DNA from 2 places in the Nocardia sp. GCM10030253 genome. Region 2 is predicted to be linked to the other one. Evidence: riboswitches for the same ligand, from Rfam matches in the RefSeq annotation. Region 2 holds a riboswitch; the other holds the start of a gene.
What was found. Region 2 has a riboswitch for glycine ahead of gcvP (aminomethyl-transferring glycine dehydrogenase). Riboswitches for the same ligand answer to the same signal wherever they lie in the genome.

Region 1 (6,262 bases), on a different contig from region 2:
CGAAGTGCTGCCCTATGTCGCGCGGGTGGAGAACAATGACGCACCGGGTGAGCAGCACGGCCGCCACGGTCCGGTCCGGCTCCGCGACGTCCCGCCCGTCGATCCGTGTGGTGCGGCGGTGCTCGAAGCCGCCGCGCTGGTGGGGTTGCCGACGGTCGAATTCAACCGTGGCACCACGGTTCGCAACGGCGCCGGATGGTTCCAGATCAATTCCGACGAGGACAACATCAGGATGTCGTCCTCCCACGCCTACCTGCATCCGGTGCTCGAATCACGGACCAATCTCTTTGTGCGCACCGGGTGCTGGGTCAGCGAGATCCTGTTCGACGATGCCCGCAACGCCACCGGCGTGCGGTACCAGCGGCCGGATCTCACCGGGTACGACACGGTGTCGGCGCGGCGCGAGGTGATCGTCACCGCCGGTGCCATCGATACGCCGAAGTTGTTGCTGCTGTCGGGCATCGGGCCCGCCGATCATCTACGCGATATCGGCGTTCCGGTGCTCGTCGATGCTCCCGGCGTCGGTTCGAACCTGGACGACCATGTCGAAGGCCTGGTGTTCTGGGAGGCCGCGCGGCCGATGGTCACCACCTCGACACAGTGGTGGGAGATCGGGCTGTTCGCCACCACCGACGAGATGTTGCGGCTGCCGGACGTGATGATGCACTACGGCAGCGTGCCGTTCGATATGAACACCCTGCGCCGCGGCTATCCGACCACCGACAACGGTTTCTGTCTGACACCCAACGTCACACAGGGTCGCTCCCGTGGCACCGTCCGGCTGCGCAGCCGCGACTTCCGGGACCGGCCCAAGGTCGACCCAAGGTACTTCACCGATCCGGAGGGGCACGACGAACGCACCATGCTCGCCGGAGTCCGGTTGGCGCGCAAGATCGCCGAGCAGAAACCGCTGCGGGACTGGGTCGCCAGGGAACTCGCACCAGGCCCGGACGCGACGACCGACGACGAACTGCTCGACTACATTCGCACCACGCACAACACCGTCTACCACCCGGCGGCCACGGCGCGAATGGGGGCGGCCGACGATCCGATGGCAGTGCTCGATCCCGAACTGCGGGTGAAAGGTGTGTCCCGATTGCGGGTCGTCGACGCGTCCGCGATGCCGAAATTGCCCGCGGTGAACCCCAATATTACTGTCATGACCATGGCAGAGAAGTGCGCGGACCTCATACGGAAATCCTGAGTCGGTGTCATTTCGAGCGACCTGCAATCAGTCGCAATCAGAGGTGCCGAAAGAGGGTGAGCTAGCGGCATTTCTCGCCGACCACGCGCCGTTCCAGTCGATGACGCCGCCCGAGCTCGATCAGCTCGCGGCGGCTTCTTCGCTGCACGAGTTCGCGGCGGGCGCGGTGATCATGGACTACTCGGCCCAGGTGCCCGACGACATCTGGATGCTGTGGACCGGCGGCGTCACACTGCAGGGCAGCGGCGACGGCGTACCGATCGATACCGTCGAGCCCGGCGGAATTTTCGGCTACGTTCCGCTGCTCACCGGCGGCAGCGCCGACTTCGTCGCGCGGGCGGCCGAACCGAGTCTGCTGATCCGGCTGCCTGGAGCCTTGGTACGGGCCCAGTTCGCCCAACCCGCCGGTCTCGCCTTCCTCGCGACCTCGGCGTGGAAGACTGGATCCGGCAATCGAACTCCGACTGCACCGGTACTCGGCAGCCGACCGGTCGGCGAACTCGTCTCCGGCACCGCGGTTTTCGTCACGCCGGACACCAGCGTGCGCGACGCCGTCGTGCGGATGACCGAGCAGCGCGTCTCCTATGTGCTGATCCGGTTGCCGCGGGGCGAATTCGGCATCTTCACCGACCGTGATCTGCGTACCAGGGTGGTGGCGGCCGGGCTGCCGGTCGAGGTGCCGATCTCCCGCGTGATGAGCGCTCCGGCCCGCCGGGTAACCGCGGACCTGACCGCCGAGACCGTGCTGATGGAGATGCTCGAATGCGGGCTGCGGCATATGCCGGTGCTGTCCAGGCGGGGCGAGGTGCTCGGCGTGCTCGAGGACGCGGACCTGCTCGCGGCCTCGGCCAGGCAGAGTTTCGTGCTGCGCCGTTCGATCGCCGCGGCCGCGGACGCGACCCAGTTGCAGCGGGCCGCGCGCGAGATCACCGGTACTGTCGTCGACCTGTTTCGTAATGGCACCAAGGCGTCGGCGACCAGCGGCATCCTGTCCGTCGTTATCGACTCCGTGGTCCGCAAGGCGCTCGAGTTGGCGCTGGCCGAGATCGACGAGGCGCCGAGTGACGGGTTCGCGTGGTTGACGCTCGGCAGTATCGCCCGACGCGAGGCGATGCCGTCTTCGGATGTGGACAGCGCACTGTCTTGGACCGACGAATTATCCTCGGCCAGTGGGCAACTCCGTGCCGTCGCCACGCGGGTGCACAGCATCCTCGACGCCTGCGGGTTGCCCGCCGACAGCAATGGCGCGATCGCCGCGAAGCCGAAGTTCTCCCGGTCCCGCTCGCAGTGGGCGACGGCAGCCGAGGGCTGGCTGGATGATCCGCTGCAGGATCGGGGACTGATCCTGTCCTCGCTGCTCATCGACGGGCGCGTGGTGTGGGGCGAGGAAGCGCTGCACACGGTGCCCGCCGCATTCCGGAGGATGCGCGACGAACACCCGAACGCGCTACGCCTGCAGCTGCTGGACGCGTTGTCCGGGCGGGTGCGGACGCGCTCGCTGCGCGATGTGCTGTCCCGGCGCGGCGGGACGTTCGATCTGAAGAGCCATGCGCTGGCTCCTATCGTCAACCTCGCCAGGTGGGGCGGGCTGGTGGCGGGCGTGACCACGGCGTCGACCCCGGTGCGGTTGGCGGCCGCCGCGAATGCGGGTGCGCTCAGCGAGCGTGATGCCACCGTTCTCACCGAGGTCTTCGTCATGCTGCAGCGCATGCGGATGGTCCATCAGGTCGAACAGCTCTCCGCCGGTCACAGCCCAGGCGACATCATTACGATGTCCGAACTTTCGCCGCTCAATCGCAGCCTGCTCAACGATGCGCTGCGGGAGATCGCGGTGGTGCAGCGACGCGTCGGCAGCATGGGAGCGGCAACCACCTAGAATGGCGATCGAGATGGCAACTCGAGACGGCGAGGACAACGGGCGGACGGCTGCGGTGCAGTCCGTCGACCGAGCGCTGCTGGTCATGGAGATTATCGCCAAGCTGGGGCAGGCGGGCGTCACGGAGATCGCGGCCGAACTCGGTGTGCACAAATCTACCGTCTCGCGGCTGGTCGCCGTGCTGGAATCGCGCGGATACGTCGAGCAGCTCTCCGAGCGCGGCAAGTATCGGCTCGGCTTCTCCATCGTCCGGCTCGCCGGATCCACCAGTGCGCAGGTCGACCTCGTCGGGCAGAGCCAGGGCGCGTGCAACGAGCTCGCGATCGCCTCGGGTGAGACGACCAATCTCGCTGTCCTGGACGGCAATCGGGTCATCAATATCGTCGAGGCGATGGGGCCGGGCTCGATCGCGCTGCGGTCCTGGGTGGGGCAGAGCTGTCCGGCGCACGCCACCTCCAGTGGCAAGGTGCTGCTCGCGGGTCTCGCGCCGAGCGAGATGCGCAAGCGGGTGGGCGCCAAGCTCGAGGCGTTCACCGACAACACCCTCACCAAGGTCGCCGACCTCGCCGCCCAGCTCGTCGAGGTGCGCGAGAACGGCTGGGCCAGTGTGCGTGAGGAGCTCGAGATCGGGCTGAATGCCGTCGCCGCGCCGGTATACGACAGCAGCGGTACGGTCGTTGCGGCCCTGAGCGTTTCGGGCCCCGCATACCGTCTCGGCCCCGACCGTTTCGCTCACGCCGCCGACCTGGCCATCGCAAGCGCCGCGGGCATCAGTCAACGCCTCGGCTACCTCGACTGACCACCCCAGCGGCCCTCGCGAAAAACGGCCGCACCGTTTATCGGTACGGGCGCCACAAGTGCTGCGAACCCCGATAAATAGTACGGATTCACGGGAGGCGCGGGGGTTGGGGGTTTCGTGTTGACAAGGGGTGAGGGCGGCTCGATACTTGGTTGCGTATAGCGGGACTGTTGCGATTTGCGCAACTTGTTGCGTTATATGGAACTGAATAGTCGCCGTTGACGCGTAGCGGGAGATCTCCACGGATTCGTGGGGAGCCGAAGGAGCAAATCCTCCCGGGAATCTCTCAGGCCCAGTACCGCTGCGCACAGGCAACTCTGGAAAGCAGTGCGCACGCACTCGCCGACGGGGCAAACGCGCAGTGTCCGAATTAACACAGTGCGTGAAACTCTCAGGCCATTGGACAGAGCGGGAGGAGCCACCTACGCGCATGCGTCGACGAAAGGCTCCTCATGGCCGAACCTGTCACCTCCGTCCGATCCGAGCTCGACGCGCCGCTGCGCGAATTCGATCCGCGCGTCGCGGATTTGATCGATCGCGAAATCGACCGACAGCAACGCGGTCTGGAAATGATCGCCTCCGAAAACCACGCGCCGCTCGCGGTCATGCAGGCGCAGGGCTCGGTGCTCACCAACAAGTACGCCGAGGGCTATCCCGGCCGCCGCTACTACGGCGGGTGCGAGCACGTCGACGAGATCGAAACACTGGCGATCGACCGGCTGCGCGCGCTGTTCGGCGCCGAATACGTCAATGTCCAGCCGCATTCGGGTGCGCAGGCCAACGCCGCGGCGATGCACGCGGTGCTGCGGCCCGGCGATGGCATCCTCGGGCTGGCGCTGGACCACGGCGGACATCTCACCCACGGGATGAAGATCAATTTTTCTGGTCGGCTCTATGACGTTGCGGCCTACCACGTTCGGGCCGAGGACCATCTCGTCGACATGGACGAAGTGCGCAGGCTCGCGCACGAGCATCGCCCGAAGCTGATCGTGGCGGGCTGGTCCGCCTACCCACGGCACCTGGATTTCGCCGAATTCCGTCGGATCGCAGACGAAGTCGGCGCATATCTGATGGTGGATATGGCGCACTTCGCCGGTTCGGTCGCGGCGGGACTGCATCCCTCGCCCGTCCCGTACGCGCATATCGTCACCTCCACCACCCACAAAACCCTCGGCGGTCCACGTGGTGGATTCATCCTCGCCGTCGAGGAATTGGGCAAGAAGCTGGCCTCTGCGGTCTTTCCCGGACAGCAGGGCGGGCCGCTCGAGCATGTGATCGCGGCGAAGGCTGTCGCTTTCAAGATGGCGGCCGAACCGGCGTTCCGTGATCGCCAGGAGCGCACGCTCGCGGGTGCGCGGATCCTGGCCGACCGGCTGCTCGCCGAGGACTGCCGAGCGGCGGGGATCAGTGTGGTAAGCGGCGGTACCGACGTACACCTGGTACTGGTCGACCTGCGTGACTCCGAGCTCGACGGTCAGCAGGCGGAGGATCGGCTGGCCGAGATCGGAATCACGGTGAACCGCAACGCGGTTCCGTTCGACCCGCGACCGCCGATGGTGAGTTCCGGGCTACGGATCGGAACACCGGCGCTGGCCGCGCGTGGCTTCGACACCGAGGCGTTCATCGAGGTCGCCGATATCATCGCCGCCGCTTTGCGCGCGGCACAGCCGGTCGAAGAGTTGGGCATGCGGGTCGATGCGCTGGTGCGCCGGTTCCCGCTGTACCCCGGTCTGCGCGGTTCGGCATGACGGTCAGCATCTTCGACCTGTTCCGGGTCGGCATCGGGCCGTCGAGCTCGCACACGGTGGGGCCGATGCGCGCGGCCGACCGCTTCATCGAGTACCTCAAAACTGAGGGCCAGCTGCACAATACGGCCGCGATTCGAGTCGAGCTGTACGGATCGCTCGGCGCGACCGGGCGTGGACACGGCAGCATCGAGGCGATCGTCGCCGGGTTGTCCGGCGAGCGTCCGGAGACCGTCGATCCGGCGGTGGTGGTCGCCACCACGTCCGAAGCACGGGCCACCGGCACGTTGCGGCTCGGCGGGGTGCACCCGATCGTCTTCGCCGTCGACGACGACATCGAGCTGCTCTGGCGAATCCGGCCGGCCTTTCACAGCAACGGCATGATGTTCCGCGCGGCCGACGCCGGAGGACAGGTGCTCGTCGAGCGTCGGTTCTACTCCGTCGGCGGCGGTTTCGTGCTGGACGAAGCCGAGATCGACAGCCCCGCCGCGGCGACGACGGCGGTCCCGTACCCGTTCGGCTCGGCCGCGGATTTGCTCGCCCGCACCAGCGCTACCGGGCAGTCCATCAGCGACCTGATGTTGGCCAACGAAATGACCTGGCGCAGTCCGGATCGGATCCGGACCGACCTGCTCGAG
Region 2 (6,262 bases):
GAATCATGTCACAGTGTGCTTCGCGCATGCCGGAGCTGAGCGTTAGCGAGGCCAAGGCATGAGTGAAATGCGCGTGATCGGCATCCGTGTCGAGCAGCCACAGAACCAGCCCGTGCTGTTGCTCCGCGAGGCGTCGGGTGATCGGTATCTACCGATCTGGATCGGACAGGCCGAGGCGACTGCGATCGTGCTCGAGCAGGAAGGGGTGACCCCGATCCGTCCACTGACCCACGATCTGATCAAGATCCTGATCACCGACCTCGGGCACACCCTCAAGGAAGTCCGGATCGTCGATCTGCAGGAGGGCACCTTCTACGCGGATCTGGTATTCGAGAACGATCTACGGATCTCCGCGCGGCCCTCGGATTCGGTAGCGATCGCCTTGCGGGTCGGTTGCCCGATCTATGCCGAGGAACCCGTCCTCGAGGAAGCCGGATTGGTCATGCCGGACGAGCGTGAAGACGAGGTCGAGAAGTTCAAGGAGTTCCTCGAATCGGTTTCGCCGGACGACTTCAAAGCGACTGACAGCTGAGGGATTTGAACTTTTTTCTAGACCTCGAGTACAGGTCTAGACTCTTACCGCGCGTCGCGTTTGGTCGGACGATGCCGCTCCCGTGACAATCAGGGGGAGTAATCTCGATAGTTGGGCCACGTCCGTTCTGACTGGGTGTATGTGGTCAACGGAGCCGGTCATTGATGAGGCCAAGGCGGCGGCGAAGCAAGGGAGTGGTCAGTGGCAGAGCAATCGCAGGGAGTGGTACAGCCAGGCCTGTTCCCGGACGACTCGGTACCTGACGATCTCGTCGGCTACCGCGTCCCCAGCGCATGCCAGGTGGCCGGGATCACCTACCGGCAGCTCGACTACTGGGCGCGCACCGGTTTAGTCGTGCCGTCTATCCGTAGTGCCGCGGGCTCTGGCAGTCAGCGGCTGTATTCGTTCAAAGACATCCTGGTCCTGAAGATCGTGAAGCGACTATTGGACGCGGGGATCTCGCTGCAGAACATCCGCATCGCGGTCGATCATCTGCGCAGCCGCGGCGTAGCGGACCTGGCAGGCATCACCCTGTTCTCCGATGGCACCTCGGTGTACGAATGCACCTCGGCTGAGGAGGTAGTTGATTTACTGCAGGGTGGGCAGGGCGTTTTCGGCATCGCGGTGAGCGGTGCAATGCGCGAGTTGACCGGCGCGATCGCCAACTTCCCAGCCGAGCGGGCCGTCAGCGGCAGCGCGAGCGAGCGTCCCGAGGATGAACTGTCGTTCCGTCGCAAGGCGCGAATGAACCAGAAGACCGGCTAGAAATTTCGTGGTGGAGTGCCCGCCGCATACGGCGGGCACTTTCTGCAGGGCCGACGTGACGAGGACGACACGTCCATTCGGGGTCCAGTGGCGCGGTTCGTTGCGCGCGCGGCATAAACTAGCGGTGCGTCGCCGCCGTGCGGGAGAGTCCCGGTCTTCATAAGAGCCCGGGCGCCGAAGGAGCAGCACCTCCCCGTCAATCTCTCAGGCAACAGGGACCGTACGGGCTTCGACGCCTCTGGAAAGTGGTGACCGCTGCAGACAGCGCACGGTCGCCCGCCCATGGGGAAAGGGGTCGCACCCCGAATCTCTCAGGCTCCACGACAGAGGGGGAGGGCTGGTACCCGTCGACCGCGTGGTCGACCCGCCCGACCTTGGAGCTGCCGTGACTCGATCATTCGCCGACCGCCATATCGGACCCGACCGGGACGAACTCGCCCGGATCCTGGACGTCGTCGGCGTCGGTTCGCTGGACGAGCTCGCGACCGCCGCGTTGCCCGCGAGCATCCTCGACGGCTCCGGCCTCGACATCCTCCCGCCTGCGGCCACCGAGCATGAGGTGCTCACCGAGCTGGCCGAGCTGGCCCATTCGAACACCGTCGCGACCTCGATGATCGGCCTCGGCTACTACGACACGTTGACCCCGCCCGTGCTGGTGCGCAGCCTGCTGGAAAACCCTGCCTGGTACACCGCCTACACGCCCTACCAGCCGGAGATCAGCCAGGGCCGCCTCGAAGCGCTGCTCAACTTCCAGACCATGGTGTCGGACCTGACCGGAATGGAGGTCGCCAACTCCTCCATGCTCGACGAGGCCACCGCGGCCGCCGAGGCGATGACGCTGTTGCGCAGAGCCGGTCGTTCGAAGTCCGAGCGGCTGCTCATCGACACCGACCTGTTTCCGCAGACCAAGACCGTGCTCTACACCCGGGCCGAGCCGCTCGGCATCGAAATCGTCGAGACCGACCTGTCTCTCGGACTGCCAGACGGCGAGTTCTTCGGTGTGCTGGTCCAGATTCCGGGCGCCTCGGGGCGCGTGGTGGACTGGGCGCCGCTCATCGAGGCGGCCCACGAGCGCGGTGCGCTGGTTGCCGTCGGTGCGGATCTGCTTGCGCTGACACTGATCACGCCGCCGGGGGAACTGGGCGCCGACGCGTGTTTCGGCACCACGCAGCGGTTCGGTGTGCCGATGGGCTTCGGCGGACCGCACGCCGGATATCTGTCCGTCCACTCCAAGCATGCGCGGCAGTTGCCGGGCCGACTGGTCGGCGTATCGGTGGATGCCGACGGCTCGGTCGCCTACCGGCTCGCACTGCAGACCCGCGAGCAGCACATTCGCCGTGAGAAGGCGACCTCCAATATCTGTACCGCCCAGGTGCTGCTGGCCATCCTGGCTGCGATGTACGCCAGCTACCACGGTCCCGATGGGCTGCGGGAGATCGCGCGACGGGTGCACGGACACGCGCGGGCCATCGCCGCCGGACTCGACGGCGCGGTTGTGCACGACAGCTTCTTCGACACCGTGCTGGTGCAGGTGCCCGGCGGTGCGGAAGCCGTTGTGGCGAAGGCGAAGTCGCGTGGCATCAACTTGCGGCTGGTAGACGCCGATCACGTCGGTATCGCCTGCGACGAAGCCACCACCCAGGCGCATGTCGCCGCCGTGCTCGAATCCTTCGGCACCGCACTGTCTTCCGAGGCATCCGCGCCCGCGTCCGCGAGCGGGTCGATCGAGACCCGTGCCTCCGAATACCTGATGCACCCGGCGTTCACCAGCTACCACACCGAGACTGCGATGCTGCGATACCTGCGGCGGCTGTCGGACAAGGATATTGCCTTGGACCGCAGCATGATTCCGCTCGGTTCCTGCACCATGAAGCTGAACGCGACCGCCGAGATGGAGGCGATCACCTGGCCGGGCTTCGCCAGGGTGCATCCGTATGCGCCGGTCGAGGATGCGCCGGGCCTGTTGCGGGTGATCCACGATCTGGAGAGCTGGCTGTCGGCGATCACCGGATACGACTCGGTGAGCCTGCAGCCGAACGCCGGTAGTCAGGGCGAGTACGCCGGGCTGCTCGCCATCCGGCGATACCATCTGGATCGCGGTGACACGCACCGGGATACGTGCCTGATTCCGTCCAGCGCCCACGGCACCAACGCGGCGTCCGCCGCCATGGCCGGGCTGCGTGTGGAGATGGTGAAGTGCCGCGACAACGGTGACGTCGACCTGGACGACCTGCGCGCCAAGATCGCCGACCACGCCGACCGGCTGGCCTGCATCATGATCACCTACCCGTCCACGCACGGCGTGTACGAGCATGAGGTCGCCGAGCTGTGCGCACTGGTGCACGATGCCGGCGGTCAGGTGTACGTCGACGGCGCGAACCTGAATGCGCTTGTCGGACTTGCCCGTCCGGGCCGCTTCGGTGGCGACGTGAGTCACCTCAACCTGCACAAGACCTTCTGCATCCCGCACGGTGGCGGCGGTCCGGGTGTCGGCCCGGTCGCGGTGCGCTCGCACCTGGCCCCGTACCTGCCGGGCGATCCGCTCGAACCCGGTTCGCACGCGGTGTCAGCGGCCGAGTACGGTTCGGCCTCGATCCTGCCGATCACCTGGGCCTACATCCGGATGATGGGGGCCGACGGCCTGCGCAAGGCGACGCTGACGGCGATCGCCTCGGCCAACTACATCGCCCGGCGCCTCGACGAGCACTTCCCGGTGCTCTACACCGGCGAGCACGGCATGGTGGCACACGAGTGCATCCTGGATCTGCGGGAGATCACCAAGCAGACCGGTGTCACCGTGGACGATGTCGCAAAGCGCCTGGCGGACTACGGTTTCCATGCCCCGACCATGAGCTTTCCGGTAGCGGGCACGTTGATGGTGGAACCCACCGAAAGCGAAAACCTGGCCGAACTCGACGAGTTCATCCTCGCGATGACCTCGATCCGCGACGAAATCAACAAGGTCGCCGCAGGCGTATGGCCGGTGGAGGACAACCCATTGCGCGGCGCACCCCACACCGCGGCCTGCCTCGTCGGTGAATGGAACCACCCCTACAGCCGCGAAATCGCCGTATTCCCGCACGGCCTGACCCCCGACCGCGGCAAGGTCTGGCCTTCGGTCCGCCGCATCGACGGCGCCTATGGCGACCGCAACCTGGTCTGCTCCTGCCCGCCCCTCGAGGCCTACGCCGACTGACTCGCGGTACCACCCTCGCTGTACCGCAGCCGAATGGGGCCTCTCGGTCGTGGTCGATCGAATCGTTGCGGTATCTGCCGCGACCGCGGACGACGTCCCGGAGGCCGCTGAGCTGGCCGGTGTGGAGTGGACGACGGTCGCGGTCGTTCGCTCGGTGTCGCCATTGCGGAGCGAAGTTGCGCCGCAAACGGAAGTGGGCGATCCTCCTGGACGGGCCGACGATGCCCTGCGATACGCGGGGGTCTCCGGCCGCGCCGGTTCAGGGGGTGGTGAGGGCGTGGACCATCGCGGTGCCGAAGCTGATGTCGTCGGAGCTGGCGAGACGGGTGTAGGTGCCGCCGGTGCTTTGCGCGGCGGTTCGGAGGGTTTCGGTGCCGTTGCCCGCTAGGACGATGACGTCGATGCGGACCGGGCGCGACTTGTCGGTGGCGGCGGTGAGGTCGGCGAGCAGCTTGGCGCCGGTGACCGTCGAGTCGTCGTCGGGGCCGTCGGTGATGAGGAGAACCGAATTGGTGCGGCCCGCGGTGTATCCCGTTGCCGCGGCGCGGTAGGCGGCCAGCAGGGACGGGTAAGCCTGGTCGGTGCGGGATTCGTCGGGGCGCACGGTGTTCAGCGCGGTGGTGAGTGCGGTGCGTTGGTCGTCGGTCAGCGGCGCGGTCACTGTTTGGACCTGGTAGGGGGTGGTGCCGTCGAGGTTCTTGCCGAAGGTCCACACGCCGAGACCGAAGTCCGGCGGCATCACGTTCATGGTCGAGCGAAGGGCGGCAAGGACATTGGCCAGCCGGGTGGCCGAGCCCTCGGTGTTGCCCATCGAGGCGGAGACATCGAGCAACACGGTCGACTGCACGCCGAGAACCGGGTTGGCGAGGGTGGCGCGCACTTTGTCCAGCGCTGCCCTGGAGGGCACGGCGGTGGCAGTGGCCGGTGCGGCGGCGAAACCGGCGGCGGTGAAGGTCTGCGCTTGTTGCGGCGTGCGCAGATAGTCGGCGAATATGCCTGCGATCAGGTTCTGCGTCTTGTCCACCCATGGGCCCGACATCAGCGCGGCCGGGTGGTCGGCCACCGGTGCGGAACCGGCGGGGCTGAACATGGCCAGCCCGCCCTGGGCCTTTGCCTGTTGTTCGGTGGCGGCTACCGCATGAATGGGTGCGCTCGCCGGTTGAGGCGCTCCGGCGACAGTGGCCAGCGCCGTCGTAATGTCTTGCGCTTCGGGTGCTTTGGCAGCGAGCAGGGAGATCGCTGATACCACCTGCCCGGACTGTGCGGCCTGATCGGAGAGCGGATCGGTGCCGGATACCGTCGAGCCCACCGCGCTGGCCGCGGCCAGCGTCGCGTCACCGGGCGGCAGTGCCATGCGCAGTCCCGCCCACCCGGACAGGCCGATCTCGGTAAGCGAACCCTGTTGCAGGCGTGGCAGATCCGACCAGGTGACCTTGGCCTCGTCGAGTGCGCGGCGCAAGTCCTCGGGAACGGCGAGCACGATCGGGCTCGCCGCGACCGGCGCCGGATTGCCCTCGATCAGGCCCGGCACTCGTACGGATTCGATGGACCGCAGCGAATCGGCGATCCACAGTGCGGGTTGCGGCCCGAGCTGCTGGTTCCACGGCGCGTTCGCGGTGAAGGCCGCCACCATCGCCGCGGACGGCTGGGCGGTCACCTCCACCTTGGCGCAGTGATCACGGATGTGCGGATTGGTGGCGTTGTAGCCGTCGGCGATCGTGCGCACCGAGGGCGCGATGTCCGGGTCGGCCGTGACATACAGCGTCGCG

Region 1: it holds a riboswitch for glycine, as region 2 does, so the genes downstream of both, glyA (serine hydroxymethyltransferase) here and gcvP (aminomethyl-transferring glycine dehydrogenase) in region 2, are expected to answer to the same signal.

Annotation. Positions count from the first base shown of each region.
Region 1 is NZ_JBHTDL010000016.1:157,443-163,704, forward strand. It holds gene ACFQZZ_RS32750 (GMC family oxidoreductase) at 1-1,204, shown strand, start outside; gene ACFQZZ_RS32755 (putative nucleotidyltransferase substrate binding domain-containing protein) at 1,305-3,080, shown strand; gene ACFQZZ_RS32760 (IclR family transcriptional regulator) at 3,094-3,879, shown strand; glycine riboswitch at 4,187-4,296, shown strand; gene glyA (serine hydroxymethyltransferase) at 4,332-5,627, shown strand; gene ACFQZZ_RS32770 (L-serine ammonia-lyase) at 5,624-6,262, shown strand, end outside.
Region 2 is NZ_JBHTDL010000007.1:350,706-356,967, reverse strand. It holds gene ACFQZZ_RS17660 (bifunctional nuclease family protein) at 59-532, shown strand; partial or broken gene ACFQZZ_RS17655 (MerR family transcriptional regulator) at 746-1,297, shown strand; glycine riboswitch at 1,428-1,528, shown strand; gene gcvP (aminomethyl-transferring glycine dehydrogenase) at 1,683-4,493, shown strand; gene ACFQZZ_RS17645 (VWA domain-containing protein) at 4,753-6,262, opposite strand, start outside.